DNA from 4 places in the Alkalihalophilus pseudofirmus genome. Region 4 is predicted to be linked to each of the others. Evidence: riboswitches for the same ligand, from Rfam matches in the RefSeq annotation. Region 4 holds a riboswitch; each other region holds the start of a gene.
The links. A riboswitch is a leader RNA that binds a small molecule or an ion and turns the genes downstream of it on or off. The one in region 4 is predicted to bind S-adenosylmethionine.
Positions count from the first base shown of each region.

Region 1 (3,136 bases), 1.1 Mb from region 4:
TCAGTGGGAGTATTTATATGACCCGGAACTTGCGATGAATTCACTTCCTTTTTTACTAGAAGGTTTAAAGGTAACGATGATTATCGCTCTATTTAGTATGGTTTTTGCCCTCATTTTAGGATTACTCTTAGGAATTGCTCGGATGTCAAAGTTCTGGTTTATCAGATGGCCTGCAAGAATTTATATTTCATTTATGAGGGGAACACCTTTACTTGTATTTATCTTTATCCTTTATTATGGTATCCCGGTACTAGGGGTTGAATTTAAGAGTGCCATTGTTGCAGGGATTGTTGGAATCAGTCTTAACTTTGCTGCTTACAATGCCGAAGTGGTTAGATCAGCCATCATGTCCGTTCCGCGTGGCCAATGGGAGGCAGCTGCTTCATTGCAAATGAGTTATATTCAAACATTAAGAAGGGTCATTATCCCGCAGGCAACACGAATTGCCTTGCCGCCTACTTTTAATATTTTTATGGACATCGTAAAAGGTACTTCCCTTGCGTCCGTTATTACTGTCCAAGAATTATTGTACAGCTCAAGACTTGTGGCTGGCCGTACGTTTGATAGTATGACGATGTATATAACAGCCGCTCTTATTTATTGGGCGGTATGTATTATTATCGGTTATTTCCAAGAAAGATTAGAGAAGAGATATAATCGTTATTTAAGTAAGCGATAAAGGAGGACTCAAAATGATTAATGTATCTAAGCTTAACAAAAAGTTTGACGAGAATACCGTTTTAGAGTCCATCGACTTTTCGGTTGAGAAGGGAGAAGTGGTTTGTTTAATAGGGCCTTCAGGTTCTGGTAAAACAACGCTTCTTCGCTGCTTAAATGTGTTAGAACTGCCTAATAGCGGTACGATCACAATAGGTGAGAAAAAAATAGAATTTGGAGCAAAGAATGTTTCCAAAAAAGATATAAGTGAGCTGCGTGCTTATAGCGGGATGGTCTTTCAAGGCTTTCATCTCTTTCCGCACAAAACGGTCATGGAAAATATCATAGAGGCTCCTTTAACCGTTAAAAAAGCTAGAAAGAATACAGTTCTTGCAGATGGTGAGAAATTGTTAAGGAAAGTAGGTATGTTTGAACATAAGGATAAGTATCCAGATGCATTATCAGGAGGGCAGCAGCAGCGTGTGGCTATAGCTAGAGCCCTAATGATGAATCCTGATGTCATGTTGTTTGATGAGCCAACTTCAGCACTAGACCCGCAGCTCGTGGGTGAAGTGTTAAGGGTGATTGAAGAACTGGCTAAAGAAGGGCAGACGATGGTAATCGTAACGCATGAAATGAATTTTGCAAAACGAGTGGCTGATAAAGTATTTTTTATGGATGGCGGATTCATAGTAGAGGAAGGTAAGGCAAGAGAGCTGCTTGAACATCCAAAAGAGGCCCGTACAAGAGAATTTTTACAGCTGTTAGGTGAATAAATCATTAACCTATTGACAATTCTTTAATCCTTTATTATGATGAAATAACTTAGAAAATTTGAATAGTTTAAAAACTCTTATCAAGAGCGACCGAGGGACAGGCCCTATGACGTCCGGCAACCTCTAAGTTTATACTTAGTCGGTGCTAAATCCTGCAGAGCTATGGCTCTGAAAGATAAGAGGTGCGATCTTAATTGTCAAACCTCTTTCTGAATAGGAAGAGGTTTTTATTTTTGTTTTTACGGAAGTGGATAAGAACTAGAACCAACGTTTTTATAAAGTTGAGTTTTCAAATAAGATTACTTAGTTTCTGAGGTGGAAATCATGATAGAGATCAAGAATGTCATCAAAGAATATAAAACAAAAAAGGGCCTGATTAAAGGTGTGGATAATGTCAGCCTTGAGATTGAAAAAGGAGAAATTTTCGGGATTGTCGGATATAGCGGGGCAGGAAAAAGCTCACTTTTACGCTGCCTTAACCTAATGGAGAAGCCAACCTCAGGGGAAATTTATGTAGATGGGGTGAACCTAGTCTCATTAAAAGCTAGTAAATTGCGAGAGGCTAGACAGAAAATAGGAATGATCTTTCAACATTTTTATCTCGCATCATCTAAAACGGTATTTGATAATGTCTTTTTCGCCTTAAAGGCTGCTGGAAAATCAAAAGCTGAAAGTGAAAAGAAAGTTCTAGAATTACTTGATTTAGTCGGCCTTTCTGATAAAACGCAGCACTACCCGAGCCAGTTAAGCGGCGGTCAAAAACAGAGAGTCGGTATTGCAAGAGCGCTGGCAAATGATCCAAAGGTTCTCCTTTGTGATGAAGCAACCTCTGCCCTTGATCCAAGCACAACCCAGTCCATCTTAAAACTGTTAAAGAGTATAAACGAAAAGCTAGGTCTTACGATTGTTCTCATCACGCATGAGATGGAAGTGGTAAAAGAGATATGTGACCGAATGGCTGTGATGGAAAACGGGAAGGTCATCGAGCTTGGAAGTGTGTATCAACTGTTTGCTAAGCCAAAAGAAAAGCTGACAAAAGAATTTATCGATGGCGTCATGCAGTTTAAGCTCCCGCAAACATTAATGAACACATGCCAAGGCACAATCATAAAAATTCATTTTCAAGGTGATGTGGCACACGAATCCGTTGTTTCTGATGTATTAAAAGGGTTTGATGTAAAAGGAAATATACTGCACGGGAAAATTGAATACATCAAAGAAGTGCCGCTCGGGGTCTTCATTATGGAACTGATAGGGGACCAAGAAGAGATTAATAAGGTTATCTCTTACTTAGATGAAAAAGCGGTCGGGGTGGAGGTGATCACGAATGACAATTGATACATTTATTCAATTGCTGCCAGAATTAAATAAAGCTTTTATTCAAACAGTCATTATGGTCGGAATCTCCCTTTCCATTGCTATTCTTGTCGGCCTTCCGGTAGGAATTCTACTATATGTCACGGATAAAGGGTTATTTTTAGAAAATATATGGATCAAAAGCATCCTTGGACTGATTGTAAACTTAATTCGCTCGATCCCATTTATTATCTTACTAGTCGCATTAATTCCATTAACACAAGCCATTGTAGGCGGTACAATTGGGCCGGTGGCAGCCTCTGTTTCTTTATCAGTAGCAGCGATTCCTTTCTTTGCAAGATTAGTAGAATCATCGATGCGGAAAATTGATAAGGGGGTAGTTGAAG
Region 1 is NZ_CP117835.1:209,848-212,983, forward strand. Features, by position in the region: gene PQ478_RS01160 (amino acid ABC transporter permease) at 1-679, shown strand, start outside; gene PQ478_RS01165 (amino acid ABC transporter ATP-binding protein) at 693-1,433, shown strand; SAM riboswitch class I at 1,508-1,615, shown strand; gene PQ478_RS01170 (methionine ABC transporter ATP-binding protein) at 1,758-2,771, shown strand; gene PQ478_RS01175 (methionine ABC transporter permease) at 2,761-3,136, shown strand, end outside.
Region 1: another riboswitch for S-adenosylmethionine. It lies ahead of PQ478_RS01170 (methionine ABC transporter ATP-binding protein); the one in region 4 lies ahead of mtnK (S-methyl-5-thioribose kinase).

Region 2 (3,136 bases), 650 kb from region 4:
TAAAAACATAGTCTCCTCTCCACGATCCTCCCATTGAGTCCATTGGGTAAGACGTTTGTGCCGTTTGAATAAAATGGGCTGTATTCCGCTTGTCAGTAGCTGCCTGCATCGGTGCAATATTCGGGTCTCCTGGGAATGTCGTCCCTTCAATCATTAAGTTAATCGTGTTTGAGACCAGTTCAACATGACCAAGCTCTTCAGCTGTAATACTAGCGACTAAATCAAAAAACGGTTTCAGCTTCTTTTTGTTCCGGAAGTTAAATGACTGAAATAAGTAGTTATTTAACGTCGACATCTCCCCAAATTTCCCGCCAAGAAGTTCCTGTACAGCAGCAGCGGCATTGGCATCAGGAGCCTTTGGCTTAGGGAGTTCAATAGCTAAGCGATTATAGCGAGTAAACAAAACAATCCCTCCTATTTCACATATAGTAACTCTATATGTTTTATGTGAGAGATTGTTTGTCTTATTACCTTTTATTTGTCAAAGAGCCGAAGAGCCCCGATACGCTCCATTGCCTCTCTTAATGTGTCTTCATCTGCAAGCAGCCCTATGCGAACATATCCTTCTCCGTATTTACCAAACCCGACCCCAGGAGCGACCACAACTCTTGCTTCTTTAAGAAGAATATCGGCAAATTCTTCTGATGTATAGTCTTTTGGGACAGGGAACCATGCAAAGAACGAACCAAGCGGCGCTTCTGCTTCCCACCCTGCTTTATGTGCTGCTTCAACTAGTACGTTACGGCGGGCCTCATATGTGGCTACAAGATCCTCTACACACTGTTGCTCTGATAAGAGCGCATGAGCAGCCGCTTCTTGAATCCCTCCAAAAATACTGCAAAATAAGTGATCCTGAAGCTTTTCAATTGCACTCACCACGCTTTTGTTTCCAACAACAAACCCGACTCTCCAACCTGCCATATTGTATGTTTTGGATAACGTCATCACTTCTACACCAACATCTTTTGCTCCTTTTAATTGCAAGAAGCTAAGAGGTTTCTTTCCTTCAAAACCAATCGCCCCATAAGCAAAATCATGAACAATACATAGATCATGCTTTTGGCCAAGTTCAATTGCATCTTGAAACAAAGCTGGTGTAGCAATCGCGCCAGTTGGGTTATTAGGGTAATTCAAGAACATTAATTTAGCCTGTTCAAGTGTTTCTTCTTTAAGTGTTGTAAAGTCGGGATGAAAATCCAATTCTTGTAACAGAGGCATCATGTGCATCTTTGCTCCGGCAAGCTCAACCCCTGACCAGTAATCAGGGTATCCAGGATCTGGTACGAGGGCAAGATCTTCAGGATCTAACAAGCACTGACTAAGCTCAATTAGACCTGTTTTAGCCCCGCCCAGTACAGCCACTTCTGTTTGTGCATCTATTTCTACTCCGTATTCACGATGGTAATATTCAGCGACAGCTTCCTTTAGAAACGTATGGCCTGCAAAAGGAGCATATTTATGATGCATTGGATTGTCAGCTGCTTCTTTTAATTTCTCAACGATATGTGCAGGTGTCGGCTGATCCGGATTGCCTTGCCCGAGATTAATCACATCATCACTATGTCTCTTCACTTCATTCACCTTTTTAACGAGTTTTGCAAAAAATTGACTTGGGAGCCTCTCCATAGCTCTAGATGATTCAAATGTTTTCATGTTTGTCACCTCTATATTTTCTACCTATTTATTAACTAAAAAATAAAAAAAGAGCCTTTCCATATTCTGAAAAGGCTCTTGTCTGAATAAGACAATTCGCTTATCTTTCAGAATACAATGATTCTGCAGGAAGGAGCACCTTTCCTTGCGGCGGTTGCTGGACGTCGTCGGGCCTGTTCCCTCGGTCACTCTGGATAAGTGATGATTATTCATTTTGTCTAACACTCTGTGAAAGCGCTACACATTATGTATTTACTCTTTATGAATGAGAGTTTACAGAATTGTTAACGATTTGTCAATCTTTTGTGTCAGAATGTAAAAATCCTTGATTTTTTAGAAACTGGTCGAGATGTGCACGCTTTGGTGTAGAGTGGTGAGCTGCCATCATCTCAGTCCACGTAGTTTTCCTTGTTCCGTTTGTCCGCTCTGAATAATATTGCTTCATTTCTTCATCATATTGATCAAGAGATGATGTGATTTGATCGTGTTGATAGGTCTCATAATGAACAGCACCAGCCTTTGGCAGCCGTGGCTTTTGAGCAGGGTTTTGATCAGGATAACCGATACATAATCCCATTACAGGAAATGTATAATCAGGAAGATCGAGAAGCTCACTTACTTGGTCCGGAAGGTTTCGAATGCCGCCGATCATCACTCCGCCAAGACCATAGGACCTTGCAGCAATAAGCATATTTTCAGCTACAAGGGCTGCATCAACTGCTCCTACAAGAACTTGTTCGATGCCTCTAACTTCAAGAGGAGCCCCATGTTTGTCGCTAGCCTTTTTTAGACGGTTATAATCTGCACAAATGACGAAAAATACTGGGCAATCAGCGACATACTTCTGGCTGCCGCACAGCTCACTTAATGTATCTTTTTTCTGCTGATCTGTGACGACAACAATACTGTAAGCTTGAACGTGATGGGAAGTAGGCGCCCACCTGCCGGACTCGATGATTTCCTCTATCATCCCTTTACTTACTTTTTCACTAGTAAAGGCACGAATCGAACGGTGGCTTTGCAAGAGCTCTGTCATTTCATTTTTCATAAGAATCACCCTTTTTTCTGATTTATTAAATAGTTTACATGATCTATTTAGCTGGAGAAAGAATTGTGTCTTGTGAGAGTAATAGAAATATTTTACAATGAGTAAGTTACTATGATTCCAATTTTACACAGGAGGTTTGAGATGAACACACGAGCTACCTCAATCCAAGACAATGAACGGATTGCCTCCCTTGATATGATGCGCGGGCTCGCATTACTCGGGATTTTACTTGCTAACAGCCTGCATTTTCAATACGGTCTTTTCTTGATTCCAGGGCTGCATGATTATTACCCATTAGGTACAATTGACCGAGTTGCTGAGAGTGCGACCTTATTCTTTGCCACAGCAAGCTTTTATACCTTATTTTCATTTTTATTCGGTTACGGGATGGCCCTTTTGAAAGAGAGGCTTGAACAACGCGAACTCCGATTTGGA
Region 2 is NZ_CP117835.1:671,082-674,217, reverse strand. Features, by position in the region: gene PQ478_RS03480 (manganese catalase family protein) at 1-403, opposite strand, end outside; gene PQ478_RS03475 (pyridoxal phosphate-dependent aminotransferase) at 475-1,653, opposite strand; SAM riboswitch class I at 1,751-1,854, opposite strand; gene nfsA (oxygen-insensitive NADPH nitroreductase) at 1,949-2,701, opposite strand; gene PQ478_RS03465 (DUF418 domain-containing protein) at 2,843-3,136, shown strand, end outside.
Region 2: another riboswitch for S-adenosylmethionine. It lies ahead of PQ478_RS03475 (pyridoxal phosphate-dependent aminotransferase); the one in region 4 lies ahead of mtnK (S-methyl-5-thioribose kinase).

Region 3 (3,136 bases), 510 kb from region 4:
AATCCATGCCTCACCTTCTGAATGCGGGATGGATTCAACGATTTCAACACTATATGCTTCAGCCCAGTGCAGACATTCCCCGTAACTTGCTTGATTGACAAATACCATTGAATAGCTGCTCTCTTCTTTTGCTTCATGTTGCTCTTCTGCCACAACACGATCACCATCATAACGACTATGAAGAATAAAATCTTCTACCATACTATTCGCTGTAGCAGCCCCTCCAGCTCCTGGGCCGGCAAACGATAGTTGATCAATATCTTCCCCGTAAAGGACAACAGCATTTACGACCCCGTTGATGGATGCTAGAAGTTCATCACCAGCAACAAAGGCAGGGGACACAATACCTCTCACTTCTCCATCTTCTAGCTTTGCATCACCAATTAGTTTCACCTGACAGCCAAGTTCATTTGCTACCTCTACATGCCAATTTTCAATCTCACTTACCCCGTAACGAGTAATCTGTTCCGTGTCACTCCATTTACCAAAACAGAGTCTGCTTAAAATGATCAATTTATACCACGCATCATAGCTTTCAATATCATCAGTTGGATCACTTTCTGCATAGCCTAGCTGCTGAGCCTCAAGCAGCACATCAGCAAAGCTTCTCTCTTTTTGAATCATTTCCGTTAACATATAGTTTGTTGTTCCATTTAAAATGCCTCGAACTCGATCAATCGAAGTTGTGCTAAGGGTGGCACGCAGCGCATTTATAATAGGAATAGCACCCGCAACAGCCGCCTCATATCCATAAAAGGTGCCGCCAGCTTGTGCACAAGCTTCAAGGTCTTCCCCTCTTGATGCGATCAATTTCTTGTTCGCTGAAATAACCGGAATCCCTTGAGTAAGAAAATGTTTCGTATATGAATACGCTGGTTCAATACCTCCGATCGCTTCAAAGACAATATCATAGGAGTGATGATTTTTAAATTCATCCCAATCAGTAGTCACAAGACCTTCCTCTAAAGAAGCCCGATCTTTTTGACGATCTTTAACTAAAATCGCTTCAATTGCAAATGACTCCCCTAATTGACGTTCAATCGTTTCTCTCGTTCTATGAAAGCGGTCATACACTCCCTTACCAACTGTTCCAAAACCAAGTATTCCTATTTTAAGCATGTGCCTCTCTCCTCGTCTCATCTAAACTTGTATAATCATGAATGCAAAAAAACCTTTCCAAAAGGAAAGGTTTTCACTGCCTTCCCTTATCTTTCAGAATGAATTCATTCTGCTGAACGTAGCACCTTTGTTTGTATAGGCATACAAACCGGTTGCCGGGTTTCATCGGGTCAGTCCCTCCACCACTCTTGATAAGGATGAGATCTCCATCTCATACTGTTTCGAATTTTCTATTGAGTCTGATTATACGCATCTCAAATGAAACAGTCAATCATTTTTTCACTTATATTTTCTCTCTGTATTATTTTAAATGCTGCTCTCGTTCCTCAGGTTGTAAATAGACTTAAAAAAAGAGACTGCCCAATGATCTAGGCAGTCTCTTAGAATGCTTTATACTTCGACCTTATCCGTCTTATTACCGATGATGGATAAATTAAGGTCAATTAACTGATCAAGACTTACTTCGCTTGGTGCATTAGTTAATAAGCAGCTTGCACTTGCTGTTTTAGGGAATGCAATCGTATCACGTAAGTTTGTACGCCCTGCTAGAAGCATGATTAGACGGTCAAGTCCAAGAGCGATTCCCCCGTGCGGTGGTGTACCATATTCAAATGCTTCAAGTAAGAAGCCGAATTGTTCTTTTGCTTCTTCTTCTGAGAACCCTAGCGCTCTAAACATATGCTCTTGAATTTCACGCTCATAAATACGCTGTGAACCGCCGCCAAGTTCATAACCATTTAATACAAGGTCATAAGCCTCGGCACGAACAGATGCAGGATCTGTAGCAAGCAGGTCACGATCTGCTTTCTTAGGACTTGTGAACGGGTGGTGAAGAGCGACATAACGCTTTGCATCCTCATCATATTCAACGAGCGGGAAGTCAACAACCCATAAGAAATTAAATGCATCTTTATCAATTAAGTCGAACTCTTTACCGAACTTCAGACGAAGTGCACCAAGGCTGTCAAAGACAACTTGCGCTTTGTCTGCTGCAAAGAATAATAAATCGCCTTCTTCCCCATTCATCGCACTTAGAAGGTTCTCTGCATGTTCCCCTTCAAAGAATTTAGCAATCGGGCCTTTTAAGCCATCTGCTTCAACCTTCAGCCAAGCAAGACCTTTTGCACCATACGGCTTAACAAATTCAGTTAACGCGTCAATTTCCTTACGAGACATTTTACTTGCCCCGCCTTTAAGATTTAAGCCTTTCACAATACCGCCGCCGTTAATCGCACTTGTAAATACTTTAAAGCTTGAGTCACGGACTACATCTGAGAGCTCAATTAACTCCATTTCAAACCGTGTATCCGGCTTATCAGAGCCATAACGGTTCATTGCTTCATCATACGTCAGACGAGGCATTGGAAGGGAAACTTCTACACCTTTTGTTTCCTTTAAAACTTTTGCCATCATTTTCTCTGTCATTGAAAGAAGGTCTTCTTTATCCATAAAAGAAGTCTCAATATCAATTTGGGTGAATTCTGGCTGACGGTCTGCACGTAGGTCTTCATCACGGAAACAGCGAACCACTTGGTAGTAACGTTCAAAACCAGACACCATTAAAAGCTGCTTGAAGATTTGCGGCGACTGCGGAAGAGCATAAAATTCACCATGGTGCACGCGGCTTGGAACAAGATAGTCACGAGCTCCTTCAGGTGTACTCTTTGTAAGCATTGGTGTTTCAATTTCAAGAAATGCTTCTTCGTCTAAGAAATTACGAATTAACTTTGTTGTTTTGTGGCGTAGTTTAAATGTTTCCTGCATATCAGGACGGCGTAAATCTAAGTAACGGTAACGCAGACGCACATCCTCTGATGCATCTGTATCAGCTTCGATTTGGAATGGAAGTGATTTTGAAGCATTGAGTACTTCTACTTTTGTTACATGAATTTCGATCGTCCCTGTCTCAATCTTGTCATTTACTGTACGCGCGTCACGCGCAACGACTGTACCTTCTACTTCAAGTACGTATTCATTACGAACACGTTCTGCTGTCTCAAGTGCTTCTTTATTAACC
Region 3 is NZ_CP117835.1:810,516-813,651, reverse strand. Features, by position in the region: gene PQ478_RS04165 (homoserine dehydrogenase) at 1-1,119, opposite strand, end outside; SAM riboswitch class I at 1,203-1,317, opposite strand; gene aspS (aspartate--tRNA ligase) at 1,510-3,136, opposite strand, start outside.
Region 3: another riboswitch for S-adenosylmethionine. It lies ahead of PQ478_RS04165 (homoserine dehydrogenase); the one in region 4 lies ahead of mtnK (S-methyl-5-thioribose kinase).

Region 4 (3,136 bases):
TCTTGGATCGCTAGTGCCTCTAATACACACCGCTCTTTAGCTTCCTCGACACTTTTAGCTTGAATAGCTGCTTCAATCACTCGGTCTGTGGCCCAAAATAAATTAACAGCAGTAGGGCGGCTTGTGGCAAGATAATCTCGTTTGGCCTCGAGCTCATCTAAAAAGAGTTCAAGTTGATTAGATTGCTTTCCTTCGCTCCATAAAACAAGTCCAAAAGCTGCGGCAATACCAATCGCAGGTGCACCTCTTACTTTAAGAAACGTGATGGCCTCCCAAACTTCCTCAATGGAAACGGCATCTATAAAGATCACTTTATGAGGTAATTGTCTTTGGTCTAGGATACGGAGTACGTTTGTTTCTTGATTCCACTCAACAGATTGAATGGTCATTTTAACACATCCTTTGTTTCTTGAATTAATTGATCAATCGTACGAATATTTCGTCTTTTTAGGATAAAGGTGCTTCCTAATTCCAACGCATTTTTCTGAGCGCATAAACGCTTTTGACAATCTGAAATGTTATCAATATCAGCCACATGAGCAAGTCCAATAATCCTTCTAATTAATTCACAGCCAGCAAAGCCAACAGCATCTTCAAAAATGGTAGCTAGCATATAATCGACGTAGCCTTCTGTTTGTATAAAAGCTTCTACATGGTGGTTTTGCCATAGCTTTTTATATTCTTCTTTAAATACTTCTATGGTTTCAATGATAATTAGATACAGGTCAGAATGCTGCTGTTCATCTATAGCCGTTTTTGAGATGGTATTTAACAGTATATTAGCAATAAATAAACCTAAATCAAAGCCAGCAGGACCAAAAAAAGCAAATTCCGGATCAATCACTTTTGTTTCTTCTGCAGTTACAAACACACTCCCTGTGTGGAGATCCCCGTGAATGAGAGCTTCTGATTTTGTAAGAAATGTATATTTGAGTTTGGCAGCTTCTAGCTTAAGCTCTTCGTTTTTCCATAGTTCAATCACAGTATCTTTCAAATGATCTTCGAAGTTATTTGTATCATGATCAAAGAAAGGATCTGTGAACACGAGATCTTCTGTGATTTTACAAAGCTCAGGATTTGTAAATCTAACTGAGATTTCTTTTATCTCTTGCTGGCTTTCACCAAAAGGAGAGGAATGAAAGATCGTTTTTGCTAGATATGTCCCAATATGCCTGCCAAGATTAGGGTAGGTCTCACCATCAATTAGTCCTTTTCTTAAGATAGTATAGTCAGATAAATCTTCCATGATAGTGATAGCTAAGTCATCATCAGTATGTATCACGTTAGGAACCAATGATGGGACAGTTTCTGCAGCTTTTTGTAAGGCTTCTGCTTCAATTTTTGCTCGTCTTAAAGTGAGGGGCCAGCTTTCCCCTACCACTTTTGCATAAGGTAGTGCTTGTTTGATAATGAGAGATTGTCCGCTTAGTGAGTCGCTCAAGTGAAATACATAATTAAGATTACCATCACCAATCTCTTTGCATAGAAGAAGAGAAGGTGCAGGGAAGAGGCCGAGCTTCTGATTAAGCTTTTCGATGTAGGCGATAGCCGTTTCTTCTGTTAATGGTTCATAACTTGCCGTGGCAATGCTTGTACTCATTAGATCATCTCCTAAAATAATAAAAATAAAAAACCTCTTTTCTGATCGAAAAGAGGTGGATGTATGATCGCATCTCTCTTATCTCTCAGACAAAGTCTGTTGGATGTAGCACCGTGCCTTTGGTTGATTCAAAACATTTGATTCAAAACATTTGATTCAAACCTATTGATTTAAACCTATTGATTTAAACCAATGAAATCAAACATTAGAAAGGTCGGTTGCTGGGCGTCATAGGGCCAATTCCCTCAGCCTACTCGTAATAAGAGTGGAATATGAAGTTTTTGGAAAATTGTAAGATCACTTGATGAAAACTATAAAACAAGTAACTCCATTTCGTCAATATTTTTTTAAAATAAATAATTTTCAAATTTGAATAAAATAATTATTGACAAGTTAACTTAGTAGCTGTCATGATAGTAACAATAAATTGATTGTTCAGTTTATTTGGCTGGAATTTTTAAAATTTAAGTAAGTTTAATTATAATTTTATACCAATCTCTTATCAAGAGCAGGCGGAGGGACAAGCCCAGTGAAGCCCGGCAACCGGTTTGAAAAACACGGTGCTAATTCTTGCAGCGATTATTAGCTGATAGATAAGAGGGAGCTTAAACTATACAAACCTCTCCCTCTTTAGGAAGAGGTTTTTTTGTTTACTATTCATGCAGGGGGTCTAAAAATGACAGTTATCGCTCAGTATTTAGTTCATGATCAAAATGGTGAATTTGAAAAAAAAGCAGAAAAAATTGCAATAGGATTAACGGTTGGTTCATGGACGGATCTGCCAGAACTTGAAAAAGCACAACTGCTTGCTCATAAAGGTGAGGTTGTTGAAGTGAGGGAAATTGAGGAATCGGCAGATGGAGTCAGAAGAGGGTTAATTAGTATTTCTTTTCCTGCTGCTAACTACAGCTTTGATCTGCCGGCTATTCTTACAACGACCTTTGGCAAACTATCTTTAGATGGCTCAATCAAACTGATCGATCTACATTTCAGCAATGAAATTCAACGCCATTTCAAAGGACCGCGTTTTGGTATTCAAGGGGTGAGAGAATTAACAGGTGCTTATGATCGTCCATTGGTGATGAGTATATTTAAGGCAGCTATTGGAAGGTCACTCGACTCGCTTCATGAGCAAATGCTTCATCAAGCGTTAGGCGGGGTTGATTTAGTGAAAGACGATGAAATTCTATTTGAAAATGAATTAACTCCACTTGAACAAAGAGTTCCGGTTGGGCTTGCGGCGATTGCTGAAGCAGCAGAAGAAACTGGAAATCGGCCTTTATATGCTGTGAATTTAACGGGAAAGACATTTGAGTTGAAAGAGCGGGCAAAAACAGCGATTGAACTCGGAGCACCGGCCTTACTGTTTAACGTATTTACATACGGACTCGATGTTCTTCAAGGGTTAAGAGAAGACCCGGAAATTGATGTGCCGATCTTAGCACATCCAGCCTTTTCAGGGGCTATAACCTCTTCTACTAGATACGGGGTGAGCAATCCATTACTTTTAGGGAAATTACTACGTATGGTTGGTGC
Region 4 is NZ_CP117835.1:1,323,532-1,326,667, forward strand. Features, by position in the region: gene mtnA (S-methyl-5-thioribose-1-phosphate isomerase) at 1-389, opposite strand, end outside; gene mtnK (S-methyl-5-thioribose kinase) at 386-1,600, opposite strand; SAM riboswitch class I at 1,676-1,866, opposite strand; SAM riboswitch class I at 2,097-2,200, shown strand; gene PQ478_RS06830 (2,3-diketo-5-methylthiopentyl-1-phosphate enolase) at 2,277-3,136, shown strand, end outside.